2 regions of the Streptomyces sp. NPDC025638 genome follow, and region 2 is predicted to be linked to the other one. Evidence: predicted binding sites of a transcription regulator. Region 2 holds the regulator's gene; the other holds the start of a gene.
What was found. Region 2 encodes HrcA, which represses chaperone genes, less so after heat shock. Its sites were predicted from a motif close to TTNGCACTCNGNNNNNCNGAGTGCNAA; they were not measured.
Positions count from the first base shown of each region.

Region 1: the regulator HrcA is predicted to act here: its motif matches at 4,248-4,274, upstream of groL (chaperonin GroEL).

Region 1 covers NZ_JBVHLX010000015.1:101,899-109,121, reverse strand. Annotated here, with positions in the region: gene ACZ4EG_RS34020 (NADH:flavin oxidoreductase) at 27-1,154, opposite strand; gene ACZ4EG_RS34015 (hypothetical protein) at 1,526-1,936, opposite strand; partial or broken gene ACZ4EG_RS34010 (Uma2 family endonuclease) at 1,896-2,418, shown strand; gene groL (chaperonin GroEL) at 2,499-4,121, opposite strand; gene ACZ4EG_RS34000 (cold-shock protein) at 4,436-4,642, opposite strand; gene ACZ4EG_RS33995 (MoaD/ThiS family protein) at 5,074-5,349, opposite strand; gene thrC (threonine synthase) at 5,525-6,808, opposite strand; SAM riboswitch class I at 6,826-6,967, opposite strand; gene ACZ4EG_RS33985 (glucosyl-3-phosphoglycerate synthase) at 7,097-7,223, shown strand, end outside.
Region 2 covers NZ_JBVHLX010000001.1:560,433-567,655, forward strand. Annotated here, with positions in the region: gene ACZ4EG_RS02485 (DUF3097 domain-containing protein) at 1-315, opposite strand, end outside; gene ACZ4EG_RS02490 (MBL fold metallo-hydrolase) at 350-1,072, opposite strand; gene hrcA (heat-inducible transcriptional repressor HrcA) at 1,238-2,254, shown strand; gene dnaJ (molecular chaperone DnaJ) at 2,255-3,391, shown strand; gene ACZ4EG_RS02505 (nitronate monooxygenase) at 3,594-4,670, shown strand; gene ACZ4EG_RS02510 (16S rRNA (uracil(1498)-N(3))-methyltransferase) at 4,667-5,416, shown strand; gene ACZ4EG_RS02515 (VOC family protein) at 5,434-5,826, shown strand; gene ACZ4EG_RS02520 (hypothetical protein) at 6,273-6,842, shown strand; gene ACZ4EG_RS02525 (S41 family peptidase) at 6,888-7,223, shown strand, end outside.

The DNA of each region.
Region 1 (7,223 bases), on a different contig from region 2:
CATTTCCCTGGCCCCCGGACCTGGGCTCAGCTGAGCGTCTTCAGCGAGGCCGCGTCGTACGGCTTCAGCTCGTCGAAGCGGTCCGCGAGCACCTTCGCCGCCCACTCCGGGTCCTGGAGCAGCGCGCGGCCGACTGCGACCATGTCGAACTCGTCGGCCTCCAGGCGGTCGAGCAGGTTGTCGATGCCCTTGACCGGGGAGCCCTCGCCCTGGAAGGCGTTGATGAAGTCACCGTCGAGGCCGACCGAGCCGACGCTGATGACCTGCTTGCCGGTGAGCTTCTTCGTCCAGCCCGCGAGGTTCAGGTCGGAGCCGTCGAACTCGGGGAGCCAGTAGCGGCGGGTGGAGGCGTGGAAGACGTCGACGCCGGCGGCGGCAAGCGGAGTGAGGATCGCCTCCAGTTCCTCGGGGGTCTCGGCGAGGCGGGCACCGTAGTCCTGCTGCTTCCACTGCGAGTAGCGGAAGAGGATGGGGAACTCGGGGGAAACGGCCCCGCGGACCGCGGCGACGATCTCCGCCGCGAACTTGGTACGGGCCACCGGGTCGCCGCCGTAGGCGTCGGTGCGGCGGTTGGTGCCGGCCCACAGGAACTGGTCCACGAGGTAGCCGTGGGCGCCATGGAGTTCGACGCCGTCGAAGCCGATGCGCTCGGCGGCGGCCGCGGCCTCGGCGAACGCGGCGGCGACGTCGTCCAGGTCCTGCTGGGTCATGGCCTTGCCGGTGGGCTCGGCGCCCGCGGTGACGAGGCCGGAGGGGCCCATCGCGGGGGCGTCCGGGAAGGGAGCCTCGCCGTCCTTGCGGACCATACCGATGTGCCACAGCTGCGGGACTATGGTGCCGCCCGCCGCGTGCACGTCCTCGGCGACCTTCGCCCAGCCCGCGAGCTGCTCCTCCCCGTGGAACCGGGGGACGCGGTCGCTCTGGCCCGCCGACTCGTGGCCCACGTACGTGCCCTCCGTGACGATCAGGCCGACCCCGGCGGCGGCCCGGCGCGCGTAGTACGAGCGCACGTCCTCACCCGGGATGCCGCCCGGGGAGAACATCCGGGTCATCGGCGCCATCGCGATCCGGTTGGGAACGGTGAGGCCGTTGAGCGCGATCGGGCGGGACAGGATCTGGGCCGCGCGGGAGGCGGGGGGCGTGGTGACGGTCACGTGGGGGGCTCCTCGTGAGTGGGGGTCGGGTTAACCGGCCGGTATGTGAGCATGCATTGTTGCAACCCCTTAAGTAATCGCCTATGCACTGCCCCACATTCCGCCCCCGGGAAAGCCTCTATGTGACGCCCCTCACACTCTCCCGGTTCAGTCGCCGCACCCGCTCCCGCAGCACCTCGTCCGGCTGCGCCGGCTCGGCCGACTCCGGCGGACAGTCCCACTCCCGTTTGGGCGCCCGCCCCACCCGCTCCCGAGCCCACATCCTCCTCGCCGCCCTCGGCCGTACAGCCCCCGCCCTGTCGCTCTCCGAGGCCGACTGTGCGGCGCTCGCCCCGCTTGGGCTGTGTGTTCGGCACGGCCCGCTCTAGCCGTCATACGGGTGTCCCTTCTCGTTGTTGCTGGACCATCGCGGCACGGATCTGGGCCGCGCGGGTGTGGACCGCATGGGCGGACAGGGGCGCACTGGGGCGGGCGGCGGCGTGTTCGCCCCGGCATGCGCCGCACATACCGCCCGGCAGGGCCTCCGGGCGGCCGGGCGTGCCGCACTTGGCGCACTCCAGGACGCGGAGGGGCGGGCGCGGGACGGGTTCCGGAGGGAGCTTGGCGGTGAGGCGGCTGCGGACCAGGGCCGCCGGGTGGTGCACCGGCGTGGGCAGGCCGCCGGTCAGGGCACGCAGTACGGCTTCGTCGGAGGCTCCCCGCGCGAACCACTCCACCACCAACGTCGAGGAATTCGAGGAGTTGGCCGCGGTGGCTCCCGAAACCGTGCGGCTCGAGTACATCAATGGAAAAGTCGAGGTCAAGGCAGTGCCGGACGGCAACCACCGGGAGATCTTCATCCGGTTGCAGGAGCAGTGCATGCAGCAGCCCTGACCTACGTCTGTATCCCGAGTCCGGTGTCAGGGCAGAGGCCTACCGCAAGGGCCGCGCCCGCACGGACGGAGCCCTGGCGCGCAAGGGCCACTTCACGGGGCACGGGGAGTGGTCCAAGAGCGACGGCATCCTCGTGGCCGTAGAGATCACCTCCCACGACCGTGACACCGACCAGCGCGACCGCATCGACAAGCCGATCGGCTACGCGGCGGCCGACATTCCCGTCTACCTGCTCATCGACCGGGACAACGACACCGTCGTCGTCTACAGCGAGCCGAAGGACGGCCGCTACCAGCAGGTCTCCTCGCACTCTTGGGGTTCCCAGGTGGAGATCCCCCACCCCGTCGGCTTCACCCTCGACACGTCGGAGCTCAAGGACTACGCCGACTGAAACGCCCGAGGGCGACGCCCCCGCACGGGGAGCGCCGCCCTCGGATCGAGCAGGACGCTCGATCAACCGGAACCGGTCGATCAGAAGTCCATGTCACCGCCCGGCATGCCGCCCGGAGCGGCCGCGGCGGCCTTCTCCGGCTTGTCGGCGATGACGGCCTCGGTGGTGAGGAACAGCGCGGCGATGGAGGCGGCGTTCTGCAGCGCGGAACGGGTCACCTTCGCCGGGTCGATGATGCCTTCCTTGACCAGGTCGACGTACTCGCCGGTCGCGGCGTTCAGGCCGTGGCCCGGGGTCAGGTTGCGCACCTTCTCCACCACGACACCGCCCTCGAGGCCGGCGTTGACGGCGATCTGCTTCAGCGGAGCCTCGAGCGCGAGCTTCACGGCCTGGGCGCCGGTCGCCTCGTCACCCTGCAGCTCCAGCTTCTCGAACACCTGGGAGGCCTGGAGCAGGGCCACGCCACCACCGGCGACAATGCCCTCCTCGACGGCCGCCTTGGCGTTGCGGACGGCGTCCTCGATGCGGTGCTTGCGCTCCTTGAGCTCCACCTCGGTGGCGGCACCGGCCTTGATGACCGCGACACCGCCGGCGAGCTTCGCCAGGCGCTCCTGCAGCTTCTCGCGGTCGTAGTCGGAGTCGCTGTTCTCGATCTCGGCGCGGATCTGGTTGACCCGGCCGTTGACCTGGTCGGAGGAGCCGGCACCGTCGACGATGGTGGTCTCGTCCTTGGTGATGACGACCTTGCGGGCGCGGCCCAGGAGGTCCAGGGTCGCGTTCTCCAGCTTGAGGCCGACCTCCTCGGAGATGACCTCGCCGCCCGTGAGGATGGCGATGTCGCCGAGCATGGCCTTGCGGCGGTCACCGAAGCCCGGGGCCTTGACGGCGACGGACTTGAAGGTGCCACGGATCTTGTTGACGACCAGGGTCGACAGGGCCTCGCCCTCGACGTCCTCGGCGATGATCAGCAGCGGCTTGCCCGACTGCATGACCTTCTCCAGGAGCGGGAGCAGGTCCTTGACGGAGCCGATCTTGGAGTTGGCGATGAGGATGTACGGGTCGTCGAGCGACGCCTCCATCCGCTCCATGTCGGTGGCGAAGTACGCCGAGATGTAGCCCTTGTCGAAGCGCATACCCTCGGTGAGCTCCAGCTCCAGACCGAAGGTCTGGGACTCCTCGACGGTGATGACGCCTTCCTTGCCGACCTTGTCCATGGCCTCGGCGATGAGCTCGCCGATCTGGGTGTCGGCGGCGGAGATGGAGGCCGTGGAGGCGATCTGCTCCTTGGTCTCGACGTCCTTGGCCTGCTCCAGCAGGGCGGCGGAGACGGCCTCGACGGCCTTCTCGATACCGCGCTTGAGGGCCATCGGGTTGGCGCCGGCGGCTACGTTGCGCAGACCCTCCTTGACCAGGGCCTGGGCGAGCACGGTCGCGGTGGTCGTACCGTCACCGGCGACGTCGTCCGTCTTCTTGGCGACTTCCTTGACCAGCTCGGCGCCGATCTTCTCGAACGGGTCCTCGAGCTCGATCTCCTTGGCGATGGAGACACCATCGTTGGTGATCGTGGGAGCGCCCCACTTCTTCTCGAGGACGACGTTGCGGCCCTTGGGGCCGAGCGTCACCTTCACGGCGTCCGCGAGCTGGTTCATGCCGCGCTCGAGGCCGCGCCGCGCCTCCTCGTCGAACGCGATGATCTTGGCCATGTGAAGTGGTCCCTCCAGGACTGGGGGTGATTCCTTCGGACCGCGCCCGCGCCCGCGACGGACGGCCCACGGGCCGGTGGTTCCTTGCCCCACCCGCTCCGCGGCCTCACCGACCCGGTCCTTCTTTTGTCACTCTCACCTTCAGAGTGCTAACGCCAATGATTAGCACTCGCCTCTGTCGAGTGCAAGCGGCTCGGGGAGATCCGCAGGTGGGCAGCGGCGTCATGGCGCCTGGGCAGACCGAAGGGCCCGTACCCCGGGAGGTACGGGCCCTTCGAAGATGAACAGAACGTCGGTGTCAGTCGACGCGTGCTTCAGCTGGTCGCCAGCCGGACCATGTCCGCCTGCGGGCCCTTCTGGCCCTGCGAGATCTCGAAGTCGACCCGCTGTCCCTCTTCCAGGGTGCGGTAGCCGTCCATCTGGATCGCGCTGTAGTGGACGAAAACATCCGCACCACCGTCGACCGCGATGAAGCCGTACCCCTTCTCCGCGTTGAACCACTTGACGGTGCCCTGAGCCATGCCTAACTCCCCTATTACTGGCCCTTGCACAGATCCACACCTCGCGGATCCGGGTCAGACCTCACCCCCCATTGGCTTGGGGGCGTGCGCCGGAACGCGTCGACCGCGGCTGAATGTATCTGTCCAACTGCCGTCTGCAACAGGTCAATCGGACGAGAATTCTGGACGCGACCGGTCCGGAATGTGGCGAGAATTCGCCTGAATTCAGGGCAAGTCGGGCCCTGCAAAAGGTATAAAAGCCGCAGAAAGCCCGCGCACTTTGGCTACTTCTTGTCGGGCCTACGGCATGAATCCAGGGATTCCGACCCGGAGATCGGGAGCGAGTTCCCCAACTGTACCGCGCTCAATCACACTGAATTGCCCCCTCCGCTTCTCTCACGGAGGAGGCAATCAGATGAACACTCGGTAACCGCCGTTACCCACGGTAATGATCAGCCGCCGGCGACGGCCGGAATGATGGAGACACCCGAGCCGTCGGGGGTCGCCGTCTGAAGGCCCTGCTCGAAGCGGACGTCGTCGTCGTTGACGTACACATTGACGAAGCGGCGCAGCTTGCCCTGGTCGTCCAGGACACGGGCGGCGATCCCCGTGTGGTTCTTCTCCAGGCTCTCGATGACCTCGGCGAGGGTCGCGCCCTCGGCCGTCACCTCGGCCTGACCGCCGGTGTAGGTGCGCAGGATGGTGGGGATGCGAACGGTCACGCTCATACGATTTGACCTCCGGTGACGATAGGACCACGTTGCGTATCGGCCGCCGGGCCGGCGGTTTCGGCCTGTGGAGCTGACGTAAGACCTCGGCTCGGGTTCGTCCCGGGGGCAGTCGGCCGTGAAGCAGGAAGCCCAGCGGGCGACCGCTGGACTCCTCGGGACTCCGAGGAGGAGATCAAGTGAGGCCAGCCTCTCGGAACGACTCAAGGTTGGGACGAATGGTCGCGGTGAGCCCCGTACCGGCCACCGCGTCCAACGTCTTCAGGCCGTCGCCCGTGTTGAGGACGACGGTGGTCTTGGCCGGGTCGAGGACACCGTCCTTGATGAGCTTCTGCGTCACGCCCACCGTCACACCGCCCGCCGTCTCGGCGAAGATGCCTTCGGTACGCGCCAGCAGCTTGATGGCGTCCACGACCTGCTCGTCGGTCACATCCTCCACCGCTCCACCGGTGCGGCGCGCGATGTCGAGGACGTACGGCCCGTCGGCCGGGTTGCCGATGGCCAGGGACTTGGCGATGGTGTTCGGCTTCTGCGGGCGGACCACGTCGTGCCCGCCCTTGAAGGCCACGGAAACCGGCGAGCAGCCCTCGGCCTGGGCGCCGAAGATCTTGTAGGGCCGGTCCTCGACCAGCCCGAGCTTGATCAGCTCCTGCAGACCCTTGTCGACCTTGGTGAGCTGGGAGCCGGACGCGATGGGGACCACGATCTGGTCGGGCAGCCGCCAGCCGAGCTGCTCGCAGATCTCGTACGCCAGGGTCTTGGAGCCCTCCGCGTAGTACGGCCGCAGGTTGACGTTGACGAAGCCCCAGCCCTCGCCGGCCGGGTCGCCGATCAGCTCGGAGCAGAAGCGGTTCACGTCGTCGTAGTTGCCCTCGATACCGACGAGGTTGCCGCCGTAGATCGCGGCCATGACGACCTTGCCCTGCTCCAGGTCGTGCGGGATGAACACGCAGGAGCGGAGGCCGGCGCGGGCGGCCGCGGCGCCGACGGCCCCGGCGAGGTTGCCCGTGGAGGAGCAGGACAGGGTGGTGAAGCCGAAGGCGCGGGCGGCCTCCAGGGCCTGGGCGACGACGCGGTCCTTGAAGGAGTGCGTCGGGTTGCCCGAGTCGTCCTTCACGTAGAGCCCGCCGGTCACACCGAGCTCGCGCGCCAGGTTGTCGGCCTTGACGAGCTTGGTCCAGCCCGGGTTCAGGTTCGGCTTGTCGGCCACGTCCGCGGGGACGGGCAGCAGCGGCGCGTAACGCCAGATGTTCGCGGGGCCCGCCTCGATGCGCCTGCGGAGTTCCTCGGTTTCGTACGCCGAGAAGTCGTACGCGATCTCGAGCGGGCCGAAACACTCCTCGCAGGCGAACACCGGTCCGAGCGGTACCCGGTGACCGCACTCGCGACAGCTCAGGGCAGCGGCCGGGCCGAGGTCTACGGTGGGATTGCTGGTGCTTGCAACTGTCTGCACAGCCATGGAGGCGAGGCCCTTTCTCCTCATCTTCCTCACGACGCATCTCGCCGTGAGACGGATTTGGCACCTTCCCTAGCCGGGAGCCTCGCTGGAGAACGAGAACCGACTGGAGGGTTGCCGGGGCTTCATCGGGCCGTGTCCCTCTGCCCCTCTGGATGAGCTGTATGTGGTTGTAAACGCCCACGACCCTCGACATGCGATGGTCATCGGCGTTGTTCAAGACTGTAACCGAAGGCCAGGACAGTTGAGATAGTCGTCCGAACCGCGAGACAACGTGAGGAGCCGCTGACTGTGCTGGAAGAAGTCGAGCGCTGGCTGGCCACCCGCTCCTGGTCCGTGACCGATCGCCCCCTCCACAAGATCCTCGCCGCCAAGCAGCGGACGGGTCAGTCGGTGTCCGTGGTGCTGCCCGCGCTCA
Region 2 (7,223 bases):
GCGGGCGACACGCGCGCGTGCGCCGGGGACGGCGACCGAGCCGGAAGCGGTACGGGTGGGACGTACCGGCGCCGTCGAAGGCCGCACCAGCGTCACCACCCTGCCCTCCAGCAGGAAGCCGCGCGGCTCCAGCGGGAACACCCGGTGCTTGCCGAAGCGGTCCTCCAGCGTCACCGTGCCCGCCTCGCAGCGGATCACCGCACCGCAGAAACCGGTGCCGGGCTCCTCCACCACCAGACCGGGGTCCGCCGGGACCTCCGGGACCGGCTTGGGCTTCTTCCAGGGCGGGGTCAGGTCCGGCGAGTACTGGCGCATTCGGATGACGATAGGAGAACCGCCGTACCCCCGCTCACGACACGCCGAAACGCGCCGCCAGCTCGTCGCGCTGCCGTCGTACGAAGCCCGCGTCGACCACCGCTCCGTGACCGGGGACGTACAACGCGTCCTCGCCGCCGAGGGCGAGCAGCCGGTCGAGGGCCGCGGGCCACCGCGACGGTACGGCGTCGGGGCCGGCCTGGGGCTCGCCGGACTCCTCGACGAGGTCGCCGCAGAACACCACTTCGGGTTCGCCCGGAACCAGGACCGCCAGGTCATGGGCGGTGTGGCCCGGGCCGACGTTCGCCAGCAGCACCTGGCGGCCCCCGCCCAGGTCCAGCGTCCACTCGCCGGAGACCGGATGACGGGGCAGGACGAGGGCATCGGCCGCTTCCTCCGCCTCCCGGGCGGGCAGCCCGTTGCGGATCGCGTCCCGGCGGAGGTCCTCCCGCTCGTACGCGAACACCGCGTCCGTGCCGACCGCGGCGAACACCTCCGCGCCCGCGAACGCCGCCGCGCCGAAGACATGGTCGAAGTGGGGGTGGGTGAGCGCGAGATGGGTCACACGGTGACCGGCGAGCCGCTGCGCCCGCGCGCGCAACCACGCGCCCTCCGCGAGGCTCGACCCGGCGTCCACCACCAGCGCCGTACCCTCACCGAGAACCAGCCCCGCCGTGCAGTCCCAGCCAGGCAGCCGGCACCTGCCCACCCCGGCGGCCACCCGCTCCCACCCCAGCTCTTCCCAAGTCACCGTCATACGGCGACGCTATCCGTGACGGCCACCACGGGCACGAAGGCGCATGACCGGCCTTGCCCGGGGCGTACCCCACCGCCGTACACTGGGCCGGGGAACTCTGGCACTCGGACGAGCAGAGTGCCAGGCAGGGCGTCAAGATCACGACATTTCTGGAGGTGCGCGCGAATGCTGAGCGAACGCAGGCTCCAAGTGCTGCGCGCCATCGTCCAGGACTATGTCGGCACGGAGGAGCCGGTCGGCTCCAAGGCGCTGACCGAGCGGCACAACCTCGGTGTGTCCCCGGCCACCGTCCGCAATGACATGGCGGCCCTGGAGGACGAGGGCTTCATCGCCCAGCCGCACACGAGCGCGGGGCGGATCCCGACGGACAAGGGCTATCGGCTGTTCGTCGACAAACTCGCCGGTGTCAAGCCGATGAGCGCCCCCGAACGGCGGGCGATCCAGAACTTCCTCGACGGCGCCGTCGACCTGGACGACGTCGTGGCACGCACGGTCCGGCTGCTCGCCCAGCTCACCCGGCAGGTCGCCGTCGTGCAGTACCCCTCCCTGACCCGCTCGACCGTGCGGCACGTGGAGCTGCTGTCGCTCGCGCCCGCGCGGGTGATGCTCGTGCTGATCACGGACACCGGCCGGGTCGAGCAGCGGATGGTCGACTGCCCGGCACCCTTCGGGGAATCGTCCCTGGCGGATCTGCGGGCGCGGCTGAACAGCCGGGTCGCGGGCCGTCGTTTCACGGACGTGCCCCAGCTGGTCGAAGACCTGCCGGACGCCTTCGAGGTCGAGGACCGAGGCACGGTCTCGACGGTGCTCTCCACCCTGCTGGAGACGCTCGTCGAGGAGAACGAGGAGCGGCTGATGATCGGCGGCACCGCCAATCTGACCCGCTTCGGACATGACTTTCCCCTCACGATCCGGCCCGTCCTGGAGGCACTGGAGGAGCAGGTCGTGCTCCTCAAGCTCCTCGGCGAGGCCAAGGATCCGGGTGTGATCGTGCGCATCGGCCACGAGATCCCCCATGAGGGACTCAACTCCACGTCCGTCGTGTCGGTCGGTTACGGTTCGGGCGGCGAGGCAGTCGCCAAGCTCGGCGTGGTCGGACCGACCCGCATGGATTACCCGGGAACGATGGGAGCGGTACGCGCAGTGGCACGTTACGTCGGACAGATCCTGGCGGAGTCGTAAGTGGCCACGGACTACTACGCCGTTCTCGGCGTGCGTCGCGACGCGTCGCAGGAAGAGATCAAGAAGGCCTTCCGCCGGCTCGCGCGCGAGCTGCACCCGGACGTGAACCCGGATCCGAAGACCCAGGAGCGGTTCAAGGAGATCAACGCCGCTTACGAGGTGCTGTCGGACCCGCAGAAGAAGCAGGTCTACGACCTCGGCGGCGACCCGCTCTCGCAGGCCGGCGGGGCCGGTGCGGGCGGCTTCGGGGCCGGTGGCTTCGGCAACTTCTCCGACATCATGGACGCGTTCTTCGGTACGGCGTCGCAGCGCGGGCCGCGCTCGCGTACCCGCCGGGGCCAGGACGCGATGATCCGTATCGAGGTCGAGCTGGACGAGGCGGCCTTCGGTACGACGAAGGACATCCAGGTCGACACGGCCGTCGTCTGCAACACCTGCAACGGCGAGGGTGCCGCGCCGGGCACCACCGCCCAGACGTGTGACATGTGCCGCGGCCGCGGTGAGGTGTCGCAGGTGACCCGGTCCTTCCTGGGCCAGGTCATGACGTCCCGCCCGTGCCCCCAGTGCCAGGGCTTCGGCACCGTGGTGCCCACCCCGTGCCCGGAGTGCGCCGGCGACGGCCGCGTACGGTCCCGCCGCACCCTCACGGTCAAGATCCCGGCCGGTGTGGACAACGGCACGCGTATCCAGCTCGCCGGTGAGGGCGAGGTCGGCCCCGGCGGCGGTCCCGCCGGTGACCTGTACGTCGAGATCCACGAGCTGCCGCACGCCATGTTCCAGCGGCGCGGCGACGACCTGCACTGCACGGTCACGATCCCGATGACGGCGGCGGCGCTCGGCACCAAGGTCCCGCTGGAGACCCTGGACGGCCTCGAAGAGGTCGACATCCGCCCGGGCACCCAGTCCGGCCAGTCGATCCCGCTGCACGGCCGGGGCGTCACGCATCTGCGCGGCGGCGGCCGGGGCGACCTCGTGGTCCACGTCGAGGTCCAGACCCCGAACAAGCTGGACCCCGAGCAGGAGCGCCTGCTGCGCGAGCTGGCCAAGCTGCGCGGCGAGGAGCGGCCCCAGGGCCAGTTCCAGCCGGGTCAGCAGGGGCTGTTCTCGCGGCTGAAGGATGCGTTCAACGGTCGCTGACGGGTCGGCCGGGGGTTCCGGGGGTTGGCCCCCGGGATGGCACAGTCAGCCGGGTCAGCAGGGGCTGTTCTCGCGGCTGAAGGATGCGTTCAACGGTCGCTGACGGGTCGGCCGGCGGTCGCTGATCCGGCCGCATGCCAATGGCGTATGCCAAGGGAAGGCCGGATTCGGACTTGATCGGAGGACGTGACAACATGCCGTCATGTCCTCCGCACTGACCGATCTCTTCCCTCATCCGATCGTGCAGGCCCCCATGGCGGGCGGGGTCTCCGTCCCGCAGCTCGCGGCTGCCGTGTCCGATGCGGGCGGTCTCGGATTCCTCGCCGCCGGGTACAAGACCGCCGACGGCCTGTACCAGGAGATCAAGCAGCTGCGCGGACTCACCAACCGCCCCTTCGGCGTGAACCTCTTCATGCCGCAGCCGGAGTACGCCGACCCGTCGGCCGTGGAGGTCTACGCCCATCAGCTGGCCGGCGAGGCCGCCTGGTACGAGACCGAGCTCGGCGACCCGGACAGCGGCCGCGACGACGGCTACGACGTCAAGCTCGCCGTGCTCCTCGACAACCCGGTGCCGGTGGTCTCCTTCCACTTCGGCGTCCCCACCAGTGAGGTGCTGGAGTCCTTCCGCCGCGCGGGCACCCTCACCCTGGTCACCGCGACCACCGCCGAGGAGGCCCTCGCCGTGCAGCGGGCCGGCGCCGACGCGGTGATCGCGCAGGGCGTGGAGGCCGGCGGACACCAGGGCAGCCACCGCGACATCCCGGAGAACGACTGCGCGGGCATCGGACTGCTCTCCCTCGTCGCCCAGATCCGCGAGACCGTGGACCTCCCGATCGTCGCGGCCGGCGGCATCATGCGGGGCGGTCAGATCGCCGCCGCCCTCGCGGCGGGCGCGAGCGCCGCCCAGCTCGGCACCGCGTTCCTCGCGACCCCCGAGTCCGGCGCGAACGCCCTGCACAAGCGGGCGCTGACCAACCCGCTCTTCGCCCGTACGGAGCTGACCCGCGCGTTCTCCGGCCGGCCGGCCCGCGGCCTGGTCAACCGCTTCATGCGCGAGCACGGGCCGTACGCCCCCGCCGCCTACCCGGAGGTCCACCATCTGACCGCGCCGCTGCGCAAGGCGGCCGCCAAGGCCGGTGACGCGCAGGGCATGGCGCTGTGGGCGGGCCAGGGGCACAGGATGGCCCGGGACCTGCCGGCCGGGCAGCTGGTGGAGGTCCTGGCGGCCGAACTCGCCGCGGCCGAGACAGCGTTGTCGACCAGGGGTGAGGCGCGATGACGGCACCGGTCTTCGTCGTCGAGCACTTCCGCGCGGGCGGCGGCGGGCAGTACGTCCTCGACGGCCCCGAGGGACGGCACGCGGTCTCCGTGAAGCGGCTCCAGCCCGGCGAGGAGGTCGTCCTCACCGACGGCGCCGGACGCTACGCGGTGTGCGAGGTGATCGGCGCCGAGGGCAAGGACCGGCTGATCGTCCATATGAGCACCGTGGACGAGGAGCCGGCGGAGTCGCCCCGGATCACCGTCGTCCAGGCCCTGCCCAAGGGCGACCGCGGTGAGGTCGCCGTCGAGACCATGACCGAGGTCGGCGTCGACGCGATCGTGCCCTGGCAGGCCGCCCGCTGCATCACCCAGTGGAGGGGCGAGCGCGGGCTCAAGGCGCTCGGCAAGTGGCGGGCCACTGCCCGTGAGGCCGGCAAGCAGTCCCGCCGGGTCCGCTTCCCCGAGGTCGCGGACGCGGCGACGACCAAGCAGGTTGCCGCACTTCTCGCCAAAGCCGACTTCGCCGCCGTGCTCCACTCCGACTTCGAGCACCGCAGTGCACCGCTCGCCACCGCCGAACTCCCCGCCCAGGGCGAGATCGTGCTGGTCGTGGGGCCCGAAGGAGGCGTGTCCCGGGAGGAGTTGGCGCTCTTCGAGGAGGCGGGCGCCAAGGCGTACGTCCTGGGGCGTACCGTGCTGCGTACATCGACTGCCGGGACCGCCGCGGCGGCCCTCCTGCTGGGCCGTACCGGCCGCTGGTCCTGACACCAGGGGGAGACACCGTGGAACTCGCACAGGTCCGGCTGCTCGTCACCGACTTCGCCGCCTGCTACCGCTTCTACGCCGAAGTCCTCGGTCTGAAGCCGCAGTCCGGCGCGACCGGGGGCCCGTACGAGAAGTTCAGCCCGCACTCCGGCTCCGCCGGGATCGCGCTCCAGGACCGCTCGATGATGGCCTCGGTGCTGGGCGAACTGGGCGAGACGGCCACCGGCCACCGCTCCCTGGTGGTCCTGCGCGTCGACGACCTCGACACCTACTGCGCCGACATCACCTCCCGCGGAGCCGTCCTGATCCACGGCCCGACCCCCATGACCGACCGCATGCGCGTCGCCCACCTCAAGGACCCGGAGGGCAACCTGGTGGAACTCCAGGAGTGGCTGCTGCTGCGCGGCTGACCGCCACGGCGGGGTACAGCTCCCAGCCGTCCAGCTCCGCGGGGCCCGGCAGCGTCCCACGCCGCCGGGCCTCGTCGACGAAGGCGCGTACGACACCGGGTTCGTGCAGATTGAGTGCGTCGCCGCCGACTTCGGCCACGCACCCCGAGTGCCAATACGCCCCACCGGAGACGGCGCGCCCCTCGCCCGCCCGGAAGACGATCCGCGTGGGCAGCCCGTCCCGGTACAGCGTGAGCACCTCGCGGCAGCCCTCGCCGTCCGTGTGCCGGTGCCGGACGGTCCACCGGTACACCGTCCCCTCGACGACGAGTCTTCTGAGCCCTGCGGTCGCTGCGCATCCGCTCAGGTCAGGCGAGCCGAATGCCACTCGACGGTGGCGTGCGCGAACACTTGAGTGGCCGTTTGTGCTCTTCCGTAGCGCCGGTGTCGGTGGGAGGCTGCCCTCCATGGGGGCATTGAGGAGGATTTGGCGTCGGCCGCGCGGGACGCGGGTGGTGGCCGTGGCAGGGCTCGCGATGGTGGCCGTGGGCGGAGCCGTGGCCTGCCAGCCGGGTGATCTGAGCACGGCGTCGGTGGCGTACACCACCGACAGGACCGCGACCGCGGAGCTGGAACGCCGGCACGTCGACGTGCGCTGGCTCACCTGCACGGGCAACTACGGCAACAAGGGCTACACACCCGGGAAGACGCCCTCGCCCACCGAGTCCACCGTCGTCTCCGTCGACTGCCAGGGGCAGACGCAGGACGGACGGAAGATCACCGTCACCGGCAAGGTCACCAAGGCCGTCGACGGCGCGTGCGTGCGCGGAGACCTCGTCGCCAAGGTGGGCGGCAAGGAGTGGTTCCATGTCAAGGGACTCGGCAACTGCAACGCCAGGCCCGGACCGACGTACACCCCGCCCGTCACCTACCGGCCCTCGGGCGGACAGCAGCCCGGTCCCACCGTCACCGTCACCGTCACCCGGACCATCTGGTGCAAGGGCGACCCGACCTGCTGGCCCGTCGAGGGCAAGTGATCGGAAAGGGATTCACCGACTCCGCCCGCTGCATATGGTGATCGGGTGACTGAGTCCACATCGACGGGTTCGGCGGGTTCGACACGATCGACAGGATCGGCAGGAACAGCCGCGTATTTCCGATTCCCCCACCTGCACGGCGACTTGGTCGCCTTCACCGCCGAGGACGACGTCTGGCTCGCGCCCCTCGACGGCGGCCGGGCCTGGCGCGTCGGCGCCGACAACGTGCCGGTGTCCCATCCGCGCATCTCGCCCGACGGTACGATCGTCGCCTGGACCTCGACCCGGGACGGCGCCCCCGAGGCGCACATCGCCCCGGTCACCGGCGGCCCCGCCAAGCGGCTCACGCACTGGGGCAGTTGGCGGACCCAGGTGCGCGGC